DNA from 2 places in the Bradyrhizobium canariense genome. Region 2 is predicted to be linked to the other one. Evidence: riboswitches for the same ligand, from Rfam matches in the RefSeq annotation. Region 2 holds a riboswitch; the other holds the start of a gene.
The links. Region 2 has a riboswitch for S-adenosylmethionine ahead of BLV09_RS22655 (O-succinylhomoserine sulfhydrylase). Riboswitches for the same ligand answer to the same signal wherever they lie in the genome.
Positions count from the first base shown of each region.

Region 1: it holds a riboswitch for S-adenosylmethionine, as region 2 does, so the genes downstream of both, metX (homoserine O-acetyltransferase MetX) here and BLV09_RS22655 (O-succinylhomoserine sulfhydrylase) in region 2, are expected to answer to the same signal.

Region 1 covers NZ_LT629750.1:4,319,113-4,326,649, forward strand. Annotated here, with positions in the region: gene BLV09_RS20630 (aspartate kinase) at 1-499, opposite strand, end outside; gene BLV09_RS20635 (peptidase M15) at 591-1,733, opposite strand; gene BLV09_RS20640 (L,D-transpeptidase) at 2,037-3,599, shown strand; gene metW (methionine biosynthesis protein MetW) at 3,904-4,569, opposite strand; gene metX (homoserine O-acetyltransferase MetX) at 4,571-5,773, opposite strand; SAM riboswitch at 5,858-5,937, opposite strand; gene BLV09_RS20655 (chorismate mutase) at 6,103-6,954, shown strand; gene hisC (histidinol-phosphate transaminase) at 7,002-7,537, shown strand, end outside.
Region 2 covers NZ_LT629750.1:4,754,749-4,762,285, forward strand. Annotated here, with positions in the region: gene BLV09_RS22645 (PQQ-dependent sugar dehydrogenase) at 1-281, shown strand, start outside; gene BLV09_RS22650 (2'-deoxycytidine 5'-triphosphate deaminase) at 420-1,538, opposite strand; SAM riboswitch at 1,722-1,801, shown strand; gene BLV09_RS22655 (O-succinylhomoserine sulfhydrylase) at 1,873-3,093, shown strand; gene BLV09_RS22660 (SGNH/GDSL hydrolase family protein) at 3,254-4,309, opposite strand; gene BLV09_RS22665 (SGNH/GDSL hydrolase family protein) at 4,323-5,189, opposite strand; gene BLV09_RS22670 (OpgC domain-containing protein) at 5,186-6,454, opposite strand; gene apaG (Co2+/Mg2+ efflux protein ApaG) at 6,697-7,089, shown strand; gene BLV09_RS22680 (Hsp33 family molecular chaperone) at 7,105-7,537, opposite strand, start outside.

The sequences.
Region 1 (7,537 bases), 440 kb from region 2:
CCGCAGCCATGGCGACCGCAGTGGTATCGCTGCCGCCGCGGCCCAGCGTGGTGATTTCCTTGGTCGCTGGATTCACGCCCTGAAAGCCTGCTAAAACCACGATGCGTCCTCGATCGAGTTCCTCGCGCACGCGAATCGGCCGCACATCCAAAATGCGCGCGGCGGAGTGGGATTCGTCGGTCATCACTCCGGCTTGACTGCCGGTAAAGCTTATTGCCGGCACGCCGAAATCGAACAACGCCATGCTCAGTAAAGACATGCTGATGCGCTCACCGGTGGTTAACAACATATCGAGTTCACGGCGACTGGGTTGTAGGCTTGCTTGATAGGCCATCCGAACAAGTTCGTCGGTGGTTTGACCCATCGCTGAAACGATCACTACAATCCGATGACCGCGCCTGTACAAATTAGCGAGGTCGCTCGCGACGGCGCGGATTTTTGCCGGCGTTGCGAGACAGGCGCCGCCGTATTTTTGCACGGTAATGGCATGGTTGCGCATTCTGCTCACCGAAGTAGCCGCTGAGAGCGGCCTACGCGTTAGCGCGAACAATCGTAATCGCATCCGCGGCGTGTTGAATACTTGACTTGGGTTAGGTCGTTCTTTGCCTCGATGATCTTGCGGTTTTTGAGCGTTTCCCGACGTTGTGATTGTCTCGCGCAGTTAAACGGCTGCGCTTCTCGGATCCGGCGTGTCGAGCTTCCGTGCCGCGGTGGTGAGCGGCATATTCGCTACCGTCGATCGGCGCCACATGTGGCGGATCCCTGCCAAGATACGGTCGCCCGATTCCAAACTCCTCCCCGTGTGCATCGATCCATTTCCAGAGACTCTCACTGGAATGATATCGCTGGTCCCTTGTCTCGCCCTTGACGCTCACGACATCGGCTGCAAGTCCATGGCCGTAGCCGCCGCGAAAGCTCCCGCCATGGTACGACCTGTTGGTCGCCGCTTTCAGGCCGCTTGCGAGCGATTGACGATAATCGTCGCGAAACGCGCTGGTTATGCCAGGAGACAGCCCAGCCTCTTCCACCGCGCGGAGTACATGAAAGAGCTTCAGCTTGAAGCTCCGATCCATGCCTCCGATCACGTAGTCCATCATCGGCATGCCGGCTTTTTCCGCCGCCTTCGGATCCTTCCAGGCGAAATCCTCGTCGACCAGCTTGGTAAAGCTCCGGGTGACCGTCACCCTTCTGCCCTTCTTCTTGACGACCACTTTCCTCTGTTCGTTCACCTTGAGGGTGTCCTCTTTGGGCGTCCGTCGGTAGAGCGCCCACAGGTATTGGTCGATGCAGACGTCCGCTTCCCCGCACCCGTCGGGGATTTCGATGGAACCGACGGCCTTCCTGGCGTCATCAGGCAGCGGATCACTCGGGCTCGCCGTCGCCACTTGCACGGGTGGTGTTTCCGGTGGGAGCGTTTGGGACGCATCGGCCGACGCGGCCTCGGCGATCGGCTCCGGCTTATCTTGCACCGCCGTCATGTTGCTGGTCGTGACCGTCACGGCTTCCGCTGCCACAACGGTGCTTGCGTCGACGGCCTTGCCCATTGCGGTGGCCTGCGGTGCGTCCGCTGGCTCGGCATCAGCGGAAAGAGACGGTGCGCGGCGGTCCACGAGTGGCGCTCCGCCGATGTTATCGATGGCCGCCGAACCGAAGCCAGCAAGCCACACGACTGCGCAACCCGCGATAACGACCGTGAGCGCGGTTGCCACGGCAGCAAATCGCTGCGGGTTCATGATCGCAGCCCTCACAGGTTCCACCTGAGCCAGATTGCACGGCGAAGCACGCGACGCCGACGATCTTCGGATCATTATTCTGACGTGCAATGGCGGAATCTGCGGGTTATCATTTTTTCCAAAAAGTGTTGCCCGAACGCAACGCACTGTCGCAAGCGGCGCGCGTTAGACGAAACTGGGCCAGTCGGTAGGCAAGATTGAACCAAAAGGGCGTAGAACGTGGCGGCGATTGGTTAATACCAAAGTCACGATCTGACACTTGATCGACACAAGCGCGGACAGGCATTTCAACCCGGGGATGGCATGGTAAATCGATTCACGACGGAACAATCCACGGCGACAATGCGGCGTTGGAAGCCTCTCGCGATTGTGGTGCTCGTAGCGACGGCCGCGCTGACGGCGCTGACCGCCGACGCCACGGCGAGACAAGCCCGCCCCGCGGCCACCGTCGAGGCGACGGCGCCGCGCGAGGCGGGCGAACCGATCATGGCGATCGTGTCGATCAAGAGCCAGAAGGTCACTTTCTACGACGCCGACGGCTGGATCCTGCGCGCGCCGGTGTCGAGCGGCATCAAGGAACGCGAGACGCCGGCCGGCGTCTTCGCCGTTATCGAGAAGGACAAGGACCACCACTCGACCATGTATGACGATGCCTGGATGCCGAACATGCAGCGCATCACCTGGAATGGCGTCGCGCTGCACGGCGGACCGCTGCCGGGCTATGCGGCCTCGCATGGCTGCGTGCGGATGCCCTACGACTTTGCGGAGAAGCTGTTCAACAAGACATGGATCGGGATGCGGGTGATCATCTCGCCCAGCGACGCCGAGCCCGTCGATTTCACTCACCCGGCGCTGTTCGTGCCGAACGCAGATGCGCTCGCGGCCGCGCCGGCCAAGGCCGAGACGCTCGCGCGCGAGGCCGAGGATGCCGCCAGGGCAGCCGACGAGGCGAAGAAAGCCGCCGCGACGACATCACGTGAGGCAACATCGCTGCCAGCGTCGCTCCGAAAGCTGGAGCAACTCAAGAAACGCGCCGACGCCGAGCTCGCCTATCTCGACAAGGCGCTCGCCGCGGCAAAGACCGATCAGGCCAAGGCGCGGGCGGAGGAGCTGAAGCAGAAGGCCGCCACCAAGGCCGCGGACGCGGCGACGCAGCTCGATACCGCCAAGGCCGACGCGCAGCCCAAGCTCGATGCGGCTGCCAACGCAAAGGAAGCCGCGAAGGCGGCAGCGACCAAAAAAGCCGATGCCGCCAAAGCGGCGACCGCAGCGAAGCTCTTGCTCGAGCCGGTCTCGGTCTACATCAGCCGCGCGACGCAGAAGCTTTACGTGCGGCGCAACACGCATAAGCCGGCGCCGGACGGGGGCGGCGAGGTATTCGATTCGTCCATCGAGGTTCCGGTCACGATCCGCGATCCCGACAAGCCGATCGGCACGCACATCTTCACTGCGGTGGCCCGCACCGACAAGGGCCTGCGCTGGACCGCGGTCACGATCGACAACGGGGACGACGCCAAGGACGCGCTCGACCGCATCACCATTCCGCAGGACGTGCTCGACCGCATCGCGCCGACCGCAGTGCCGCGATCCTCGATCATCGTCTCCGACGAACCGCTGAGCAGCGAGACCAATTATCGCACCGAGTTCGTCGCGGTGCTGAGCAATCAGCCCCAGGGCGGCTTTATAACGCGTCAGCCGACGCCTGCGGTCGATGATGACCGCGTTGCCAGCGGCGACGCCCCCGACGGCGGGGCCGGCGGCTTCTTCTCCATTTTCCAACGCAATCCGGACTACCAAACCGGCAATGTGCAGCGGCGCGGGGGGCAGTACTATCGTCCGGTGCAACAAGGCGGGTCGTGGTGGTAAGGCGAGGCACGCCGCGCCTCGGCCGCATGGTCGCTCAGGGTCACGAGCGTCGATTTCGTCTGCGGCCGACCGTGTCCGCGTTACCCATCACAGCCGACGGCAGAAGGCGATCGCGATCTCGGTCCGATCAAAATTCATCCCGCGTAGCGCGTGGCTCGTGATGGCCGAGCATAGCAGCCTGCCCTGCGCAGACTGCATAAACTTGTCTGCCCTCCCGACCATCTACGTCTTACTTATCTTGGCGCAGCAAACACACGGATGGCCGGGTCAAGCCCGGCCATGACGACCCGTGAAAAAATTCGGATTACTTTCCCTTCCCTGCGCGGCTCAACAAAAACACGCCCTGCTCGCCGAACATGTTCCAGAACCACCAGGGCGCGCTGAGACGCAGCGGCCGGCCGTAAAGGTCGAGCGCGACCGCGCGCTCCATCTTGACGTTGATCTCGTCGCAGAGCTGCACGAAGTCCTTGATGGTGCAGAAATGGATGTTCGGCGTATCGTACCATGTCGCCGGCAGATTTTCGGTGCGCGGCATGTGGCCGCCGACCAGCAATTGCAGCCGCATCTTCCAGAACCCGAAATTCGGGAACGAGACGATGGCGCGCCGCCCGATCCGCAGCAGATTTTCCAGCACCACGCGCGGCTGCCGGGTCGCCTGCAGGGTCTGCGACAGGATCACATAATCGAAGGCGTCGTCGGGATAGTTGATGAGGTCGGTGTCGGCGTCGCCCTGCACCACCGCAAGCCCCTTGGCGACGCAGCGATTGACGCCTTCGCGCGACAATTCGATGCCGCGGCCGTCGATGCCGCGGCTTTCTAGCAATTGCAGGAGATCGCCTTCGCCGCAGCCGACGTCGAGCACCTTTGAGCCACGCTCGATCATTCCCGCCACCAGCAGGTGGTCGCCGCGGTAATTTCCGGCGTTTTCTGGCGCAGCGCCGTTCAGCGGCAGGACCTGTTGAAGAGCCATGTCAGCCGCCCGTCGCAGTCAGGCCGCGCGCCTTGCCGGCCGATTGCAGGAACGCGCGCGCGATGTCGAAGAATTCCGGCACGTCCAACAGAAACGCATCATGGCCGCGGTCGGTCTCGATCTCCGCAAACGACACCCGCGCGCTGGAAGCGTTGAGCGCATGCACCAGCGCGCGCGATTCCGATGTCGGAAACAGCCAGTCGCTGGTGAACGACACCACGCAGAAGCGGGTCTGGATGCCGCGAAACGCCTGCGCCAGAACACCGTCATGATCGGCGGCAATGTCGAAATAATCCATCGCCCGCGTCAGATAGAGGTAGCTGTTGGCATCGAAGCGCTCGACGAATGACGAGCCCTGATGGCGCAGATAGCTCTCGACCTGAAAATCCGCATCGAACGAGAAGGTCGGCAGTTCGCGATCCTGCATTCGCCTTCCGAATTTGCGATGCAGCGCTGCGTCTGACAGATAGGTGATATGCGCAGCCATCCGCGCGACGCCGAGGCCGCGATGCGGATGCGTGCCCTGTTCGAAGTAACGCCCGTGATGCCAGTCGGGATCGGCCATGACAGCCTGCCGGCCGAGCTCATGGAATGCGATGTTCTGTGCCGAGTGCCGCATGCTGCACGCCACCGCCAGCGCCGAGAATACGCGCTTGGGATAGGCCGCGGTCCATTGCAGCGCCTGCATGCCGCCCATCGAGCCACCGACCACGCAGAACAAGGTCTCGATGCCGAGCCGGTCGATCAGCATGGTTTGCGCGCGCACCATGTCGGGAATGGTGATGATCGGAAAATCCAGTCCCCACAATTTGCCGGTTGCCGGATTGGTCGAGGCCGGCCCGGTCGAGCCCATGCAGCCGCCGATCACGTTGGAGCAGATAATGAAATATCTGTCGGTATCCAGCGGACGGCCGGGACCGATCATGGTTTCCCACCAGCCGGGCTTGCCGGTCACCGGATGGACATTGGCGACGTGCTGATCGCCAGTCAGCGCGTGGAAAACCAATATCGCGTTGGAACGGTCGGCGTTGAGTTCGCCATAGGTTTGATAGGCGACCTGAAAGGGCGACAGATCGATGCCGCAATCGAGCTTCAGCGGCTGGTCCGAGCCGAACAGCGCCACCGGCGAACTCGGATGGTCCGCCTCCTGCGCGCGCTCCTCGGCATGGATCGAGGGACTGGATATCGACTGTATGTTCGTCATCTCGCCACCGACCTCCTGACGGAGGTTTACAGACAGAAATCAGGCCATAAAAAAACCCGGCCTGAACTAAAGGTTCGGCCGGGATCACTTCTGTCCCCGGCCTGTTTAGCGAATTGTTTAACGTGGCTGCAAGCCGGCCGGCTCAAATGACCACGGAACCCAGTGAAGCTAGTCCCGAGGGCGGTTTTCGTCAAGGCAGGCCGCCCGTTAACCTAACTGGGATCATCGGTAACCCCTGACGTTTCTCTTTGCTTTCAGCTCCCGTCTTACCTAATCAATGCCCTTGCCTGCCGGCAGGAGCTGACCGATCCGGCAATTGGGTTTTAACGATGTCCAAAATACCCCCCGCTCCGCCCTCGCTCGAGGTGCTGCGCAAAGAGATCGACACGATCGACGAGCAGGTTCACCGCCTGCTGATGGCGCGTGGCGACATCATCGATCGCCTGATTTCGGTAAAGCAGACCCAGGAGGTCGGCTCGGCCTTCCGCCCGGCGCGCGAGGCCGACATGATGCGCCGGCTGGTGGAGCGCCATCGCGGCATCCTGCCGCTCGACACCGTCGAAAGCATCTGGCGCGTCATCATCTCGACGTTCACCTACGTGCAGGCGCCGTTTTCAATCCATGCCGATATTTCGGTCGGCGAATCCGCGATGCGGGATTCGGCGCGATTCCATTTCGGTTTCACCGTTCCCTACGTCTCGCATTTCAACGCGACCGCCGCGGTCGACGCCGTGGCAAAATCGAAGGGGGATCTGGCGCTTCTGTCCGCCACATCCAGCCGCACTCCCTGGTGGATCGCGCTCGAAGCCAATGGCGCGCCCAAGATCATCGCGCGACTGCCGTTCGTCGAGCGCGCCGATCATCCGGCGGCGCTGCCGGTATTCGTGGTGTCGCGCGTCGCCGACAGCGCCATGGTGACGGAAGTCGAGATGTGGAGCGTGCGCGTATCCGGCTGGAACGCCGAAATCGCGCGCGCGCTGTCACCACTGGCGGAAATCGTCGCGGTGCCGGATACCGCCTTCGACGGCGCCGCCCTGCTGATATCGATCACGGGCTCCAGCAGCCTGGAAAAGATCAAGTCCGCGCTGATCGAGGCCGGCGCTTCGGTGCGTTCATCGGCTCTCGTCGGCAGCCACGCAACCCGCTATACGGTGCCCCCAAGCGGGCCAGCCAAATCTTGACCGGCCAAGTCCTAAAAGGCCGACCTGATAATCCGGAGTTGAAGAAGATGTCTCGTCCCGTGCCGAATCCCGGCATTCTCGATATTGCACCCTACACGCCGGGTAAAAGCCCGGTGCCGGAGCCGGGGCGCAAGGTGTTCAAGCTGTCCGCCAACGAGACGCCCTTCGGGCCTTCTCCGAAGGCCATGGACGTCTACAAAAAGGCCGCGGCGCATCTGGAGGACTATCCAGAAGGCACATCGCGGGTGCTGCGCGAGGCCATCGGCCGCGCGTTCGGGCTTGATCCCGAACGCATCATTTGCGGCGCCGGCTCCGACGAAATCCTCAATTTGCTGGCGCACACCTATCTGAGCCACGGCGATGAGGCGATCAGCACCACCCACGGCTTTCTGGTGTACCCGATCGCGACCATGGCGAACGGCGCCAAGAACGTCGTCGCGCCGGAAACGAATTTCACCGCTGACGTCGACGCGATCCTGAAGCTGGTTTCGCCGCGCACCAAGCTGGTATGGCTCGCCAACCCGAACAATCCCACCGGCACCTACCTGCCGTTCGATGAGATCAAGCGGCTGCGCGCCGGATT
Region 2 (7,537 bases):
GGAATCGCAAACCGCGCGCCGGCTACAAGGTGATCTTCGTGCCGTTCGCCGATGGCAAGCCCGCGGGAAAACCGCAGGACGTGCTGACCGGATTCCTCAACGACAGCGGCGAGGCACAAGGGCGGCCGGTCGGCGTCAAGATCGACAAGCAAGGCGCGCTGCTGGTGGCTGACGATGTCGGCAACACGGTATGGCGCGTGACGCCGCAGGCGAAGTCAGCGTCGCGAGAATCGTCATTCCGGGGCGATGCCAACCGGTCCGGCCTCTGGCCGGCCCGATGACAGGCTCCGCATCGAACCCGAAATCCAAGGATTCCCCGATGTGCAATTGCACATCTGAGGTCTGGTGCTAACGCACCATCCCGGAATGACAGGGATTGGATCGCTTCGTCGCTAACGCTCCTCGCGATAACGGCCCAGCTAAACCCGGAAATGCTTGCTCAGCTTCAGGCCCTGCGCCTGGTAGTTCGAGCCGATGCGCTGGCCGTACATGGCATCGGGCCGCGCCAGCATTTTTTCGTAAACCAGCCGGCCGACGATCTGGCCGTGTTCGAGGATGAACGGCACTTCGCGCGAGCGCACTTCCAGCACCGCGCGCGAGCCCTGCCCGCCCGCCCCGGCATAGCCGAAGCCGGGATCGAAGAAGCCGGCATAATGCACGCGGAATTCGCCGACCAGCGGATCGAACGGCACCATCTCGGCGGCATAATCCGGCGGCACCTGCACGGCTTCCTTGGACGCCAGGATGTAGAATTCGCCGGGGTCGAGAATGAGACTGCCGTCCGGCCGCGCCGCTATCGCCTCCCAGAACTCATTGATCGCATAGCCGCCACGGCGGTCGATATCGACCACACCGGTGTGGCGCTTGGCGCGATAGCCGACAAAGCCGCTGGCGCTTTCGCCTGACAGATCGACGCTGAGCGCGACGCCATTGGCGAGATCGGCGTCGTCGATATCGACCAGCCGTTCGGCATCGTGCAGCGCGTCAAGCTCATCGGCGTTGAGGATGGCGTCGCCAACCCGGAAGCGCACCTGCGACAGCCGCGATCCCTCGCGCAACAGCACCGGAAACGTCTTCGGGCTGATCTCGGCATAGAGCGGGCCATGATAGCCGGCGCCGATCATGTCGAACCGGCGGGTGCCGTCGGCGATCACGCGGGTGAATACATCGAGCCGCCCGGTCGAGCTTTTGGGGTTGGCCGCGGCGACGATGTTCGGTGGCAGCGCCAGGCTCTCCAGTAACGGCACGATGTAGACGCAATTGGTCTCCAGCACCGCGCCATCGCTGAGGTCGATTTCGTGCAGCTTCAATTCGTCGATGCGCTCGGCCACCGTCGCGCCCGGCCCCGGCAGGAAGCTTGCGCGGACCCGATAGGCGATATCGCCCAGCCGCAGATCGAGGCTCGCCGGCTGGATCTGGCTTTCGACGAACGGATAGGCCGGCAGAATAAGGCCGGCATCCGCCATCGCCGCGATCATGCGATCGGGCAGAATGCCATTGGCATCGGGTTGAAGCGTGAACGACAATTCCTTACCCATTCGATCATGACCCGATTGGACGGCATCGGATCGTGATCTCATCTCGTTGTTTGAGCATGATCTTTTCGGAAAACCGGTTTCTGCTTCTCCAGATCATGCGCTAGCCGGACGCTGGAAATATAGCCTTTTTACGGGTTATCCGATGGCCGCCTTGACGGAAAGGGCGCGACCGAATAAGAGCATGACTTATCCCGTGGTGATTTGAGCCGGCCGGCTTGCAGCCACGTTAAATAAGTCGCTAAACAGGCCGGGGACATGTGTGATCCCGGCCTGTGGAAATTTTCCAGGCCGGTTTTTTGTGACCATTTTCCAGGGTGGTCACGACGGAGGTCACATGTCTGAGACTACAACAACCACGACGAATAAGCCCAAGTCACCCACCGCCCACTATCGGCCCGAAACCCGGCTGGTCCATTCCGGCGCGATACGTTCGGAGTTCGGCGAGACGTCCGAGGCGCTGTTTCTGACGCAGGGTTTTATCTATGACAGCGCCGAGCAATGCGAGGCGCGGTTCAAGGGCGAGGAGCCCGGGTACCTCTATTCACGCTTCTCCAATCCCAATATTTCGATGTTCGAGCGCCGCATGATCGAGCTCGAAGGCGCGGAAGCGGCGCGCGCCACCGCTACCGGCATGGCCGCGGTGACGACGGCCGTTCTCGCGCCACTGAAGGCCGGCGATCACGTCGTTGCCGCCAAGGCAATGTTCGGATCGTGTCGCTATGTGGTGGAAGACCTGCTGCCGCGTTACGGCATTGCGTCCACTTTGGTCGATGGTCTCGATCTCGACCAGTGGCGGAAGGCGATACGGCCGAACACAAAAACCTGTTTCCTGGAGAGCCCGACCAATCCGACGCTGGACGTGCTCGATATCGGCGCTATCGCCGAGATCGCGCACCAGGGCGGCGCCCGGCTGATCGTTGACAATGTATTTGCAACGCCGATCTGGCAGAGCCCGCTGTCGCTCGGCGCCGACGTCGTGGTGTATTCCGCGACCAAACACATCGACGGCCAGGGCCGCTGTCTCGGCGGCATCATCCTGTCGTCGGAAGCGTTCATCGCCGAGCACATCCACAATTTCATGCGCCAGACCGGCCCATCGATGTCGCCGTTCAATGCCTGGGTATTGCTGAAGGGGCTGGAGACGCTGGCGGTCCGCGTCCGCGCGCAGACCGAAAGCGCGGCAGCCATTGCCGACGTCCTGGCGCAGCATCCGAAAATCTCGCGGCTGATCTATCCGGGCCGTGACGATCATCCGCAGGCGGCAACGGTGAAGAAGCAGATGCGCGCCGGTTCGACGCTGATCGGATTCGAGATCAAGGGCGGCAAGGCAGCGACCTTCCGTGCGCTGAACGCGCTGAAGGTGTCGCGGATTTCAAACAATCTCGGCGATGCCAAGAGCCTCGTCACCCATCCCGCGACCACGACGCATCAGCGGTTGACCCCGGAGGCTCGCGCCGAACTCGGCATCAGCGAAGGCTTTGTCCGGCTCTCGGTCGGCCTCGAGCATCGCGATGACCTGATCGAGGATCTGCAGGCAGCGTTGGAGAAGGCGTGAGGGGCTGACGGTTCGCCGCGAGACGGCCTCTGACGTCATTGCAAACTAACGGGTCGCGCGCACGCGCGCCCGATGACAGACTCCGCGAAGCAATTCAGAAGCTACACCGTTATAAGAGCTGGATTGCTTCGTCGCTTGCGCTTCTCGCAATGACGGCACCTCACATCGGCCGGTACTTCTGCACGCTGGACGGCACGTTGACGCCCAGCTTGATCTGGCCCACCGACATGATGATGTCGTCGCCGAGCAACTGGGCGAAGCAGGCATAGCCCCAGTCGTTCATATGCAGGCCGTCGGCGATCACGAAGCTGTCGATCGGCAGCGCCTGCTCATCATGCCATTCGCGCATCACCTCGAAGCGCGGAAAAATGCCGACATGGCGAAGCTCTGCGACCTTGTTCAGCAACTTCACCATCCGGCTTGCGCTTTCCGCCCGCTCGTAGACCTTTGGAGAATATTGCGGATCGACCAGCACGAGATCGGCGCCAGCAGCCTGAATGCGCGCGACGCCATCTTCCACCATCTTTGCAGTTTCCGCAGGATCGAGATTGCGCAGCACGGCATTGGTGCCGACCTGCCAGATCACGAGATCCGGTTTCGCATCGATCACCGAGGTCTGGATCCGCTTCATCATTTCCGGCGCGTCCTCACCGCCGACGCCGCGGTTGAGGACGGTGATGTCGGCGCCCGGATATTTCCGGTGCAACTGCGCCGCCAGCCGGTTGGGATAGGTGAACTCAGGCGACGACGATCCATAACCCGCCGTCGAAGACGAGCCGAATGCGACGATGACCACCGGCTGTCCCGCAGCCAGCTTGCCCGCGACATGCGGCAATGATCCCATCGATTTGACACCGCCCTTCGGAGACAGGCACGGCACGCGGCTGAAAATGTCACCGGCGGATTTTGCGACCGCCTTCACCTTATCGATCGCCCGGCTGGTGATGCTCCTGGGCTGCGCCGGATTTGCCTGATCGACAGACGCAATATTGCCGGCATTACCAGCACCGGTCGTTTGGGAACCCGGCGCCTTAACGCCTTCGGATTTGGAGTCGTCAGATCCGGCAATGTCGGATTTCGCACTATCGGATAACGCAGACTGCTGGGCGGCCTGGACGCGTGTCGGCAGCATCAACGCCGGTGCCAGCAACACGAGCGCTGCGACGACGGGCGCGGCCAGCGATGTCATTGCGGAAAAAGGGCGGTCGAAACTCATTAACGCTGAATCCTCAATTCTGCTGGGCCGTGTTGATGTGAGCTGCATCGATCACAAACGTCGACAACGCACGGCCCAGGCAATCATGAACACGCTTCGCAAGCTCGAGGCCATGCGACGCGCTGAAAAAGTCGAAATCTCCCGAGTCATTCCATTGATGCATGATGGCGAACCGGTCGAATAGCGGAACGTTGTACTGCTGTGCCACCACGCGCATATTATCTAGGTAGGGCGGCGCAGAAATCATCGATTCCGTGCGCGGGCTATATTGCAGATTCATTAAAATCACGTCGGCTCCCGCCTTTTGCAGCGCAGCAACTCCATCGTCGACCGCGCCACGAAAATCATCGGGATCGATAGACCGCATAGCATCGACGGTACCGGTCTGCCAGATCACTAAAGTAGGCTTTTTGTCTTCCATTAACTTAACGAATTCGGCGGCCACCTCCTCGGCGGTTTTCTTGGACCGTAATTCTACGGATATGTTGATCGGGACAGAAGGTAATTTCTCTTTCAGGATCGCCTGCAACCGGGCCGGATAGGCACTCGCTTCCGAAGCGGTAATGGTCGACGACCGGCTGCCAATCACCAGAATATCCAGTGGACGGCTGTTTTTTACGGCATCCGCGACTTTTGGCAGCGTACTGTCGGTCGTAAGCAGATAGGCCGGGACATCGCAGGCCTGGGCGGCATCTTGGGGAGTGGCTGGGGGAGCAGCCTGTGGAGCGACAGCGGGAGTGGCTTGGGAATCATCTTGTGGAGCGGGCTGCGAAGCGCCTTGTGGGGCACCTTGGGAAGCATCCTCAGCGCGAGCGAATGTTGCGGTTAAAAAACCCGCCAGCAGCATCAATCCCAGGATTGCTCCCGAGCTGAACCTCATAAGCTCCCCCCCGCCATATCGGCGTTGCCGACGGTGCTTTTTGTACGTGATGCACTCTTGTCTGCCGAATGTTTGTACCACGAAAAAAGCCATGCCGCGCCCGACATAATGACGATTCCAGAGATGCTGACGACGAAATGCATTCCGGCGCCGCCGGAGACTTCGGCCAGTATGAAATGTCCTGCGAACGCAAGAAACACGCCGAGACAGAAGATTTCCAGCGAATGCTGCCCGCACAGGATCAGCGGCCGCAGCCAGGGCGACTTCAGGCCGGCCCAATCCTTGGGCAGGAAGCGCACGGTAACGGCCGCCAGCGCCAGAAAATGTGCGAACCTCAACACGTCTAGGTCGGTCTTGTTGATGGGATACATCCATTGCTCGAGCCAGCGCGGCATCAGGAAACTTAGCTGCGGCAGGTACCAGGTCAGCGTGACGCAAAACGCCGCGAATAGATAGGCGAGCGAGATCCACAGCGTGATCCGCGACGCGAGGATTCGCGACATTCGCCTGGCGCCCCCTTGCGCGCACCACGCACCGAACACGAACAGCAATTGCCAGGCGAACGGATTGAAGGCCCAAACGCCGTTCGGATAGGCCGACAGATACAGGTCGTATTGCCAAGTGACCGCATACAGTAACACCGACAGCGCCAGCGTGACGTCAGGCCTCCACTTCATCAGCCACAGTATCAGCGGCAGGAAAAGCATCAGCACGATATAGAGCGGCAATACGTCCATGTTGACCGGGCGGAATCTCAACAGCAACGCCTGGACGATGGTGACGTCCGGTTGCTTGAGAAAATCCATGATGCCCATTTCTTCGGTGTAGAGCGGGTTCTCGAAACTGGTTGCGACATAGGAAATCTCCGCGAGAAAGATCGTGAACAAAAACACATGCGCGACATAGATCTGCCAGACCCGCCGCAGGATACGCGCAGTCGCGACCACGAAGCCGGCCTCGCGCATCGCGCGGCCATAAACGAACGCGGCGGTGTAACCGGAGATGAAAATGAATATTTCGGTGGCGTCGCTGAATCCGTAGTTGCGGATCGTGAGCCAGGTCAGGAGGTTGGGCGGCAGATGATCGATGAAGATCAGCCACAATGCGAGGCCGCGAAACAGATCGAGCCGCAGCTCACGCTCGCTGACCGCGGGAAGTGAAATGGCCGGCGCAGTATCGGCCGGTGCCGGCGCGAGGTCTCGCGCGGCCGCATCCGCGGCGTCCGCGAGTGGTGGTCCGGCAATTCGATCGGCAACGGACGTCATCTGGAACCGTTTGGAATAAGGTGGTTTTCGCACGTTCGCGCGATGCGAAACACCGTATCGGCCGATAGTAGCGGCCTCGGGATCGCAGGCAAGTTACGGGGGGTTAAGGCAGGCGCGATTTAGGCCCGAACTATGGTCAAACGACGGTTGCATACAACGACATTACCGCCCGCACGCTACGGCAATTGGTTCCACCGGGTCTTTTCGATATGATGCCCACAGATTCCAGAAAGTTTGCCCAGATGTACCGCGCCGTTACCCATCAGATCGAAGTGACCGTCGAACCGAACTTCATGCCGGAACGTTCGTCGGTCGAAAGATCTCAGTATTTTTGGTCTTACACCATCGTCATCGTCAACGCCGGTGCGGAGACGGTGCAATTGCGGACGCGGCACTGGGTTATCACCGACGCTTCGGGCCGGAAGCAGGAGGTCCGTGGTGAGGGCGTGGTCGGCGAACAGCCCGTGCTCGCGCCGGGCGAGCGCTTCGAATACACCAGCGGCGTGCCGCTTCCGACCGCGTCGGGATTCATGGCCGGCCGTTACCAGATGGTCAGCGAAAGCGGCGAGCGCTTCGAGGTCGATGTGCCGACGTTTTCACTCGACAGTCCCGACAGCAAGCGGGTGCTGAATTAATGACGGAGATAAGCCCTACTCCACGCCGGCTTCGTCAGGCGTGAAGTCATAGATCGAGCTGCAGAATTCGCAGGTCACGACCACCTTGCCGTCCTTCACCATGTCGGCGCGGTCCTGAGGCGCAAAGCTCTTGAGCATCGCCGAGACAGCATCCCGCGAGCACGAGCATTGCGCACGCAACGGCAGCGGCGAAAACACCCGCACTCCGCGCTCATGAAACAGCCGATATAACAGACGTTCGCCCGACAGATCCGGATCGATCAGTTCGACATCTTCCACGGTCGAAATCAGCGACTGGCCTTCGACCCAGGCGTCGTCTTCCGCAACCGTGTGGGTGACGACGCCCTCCGGCGCATCGCCCGGATGCAAATCAGGCTGCCGCGCCCGTTCGGGTGCTTTCGGCAGAAATTGCAGCAACATTCCGCCAGCGCGCCAGTGATGTTTTGGG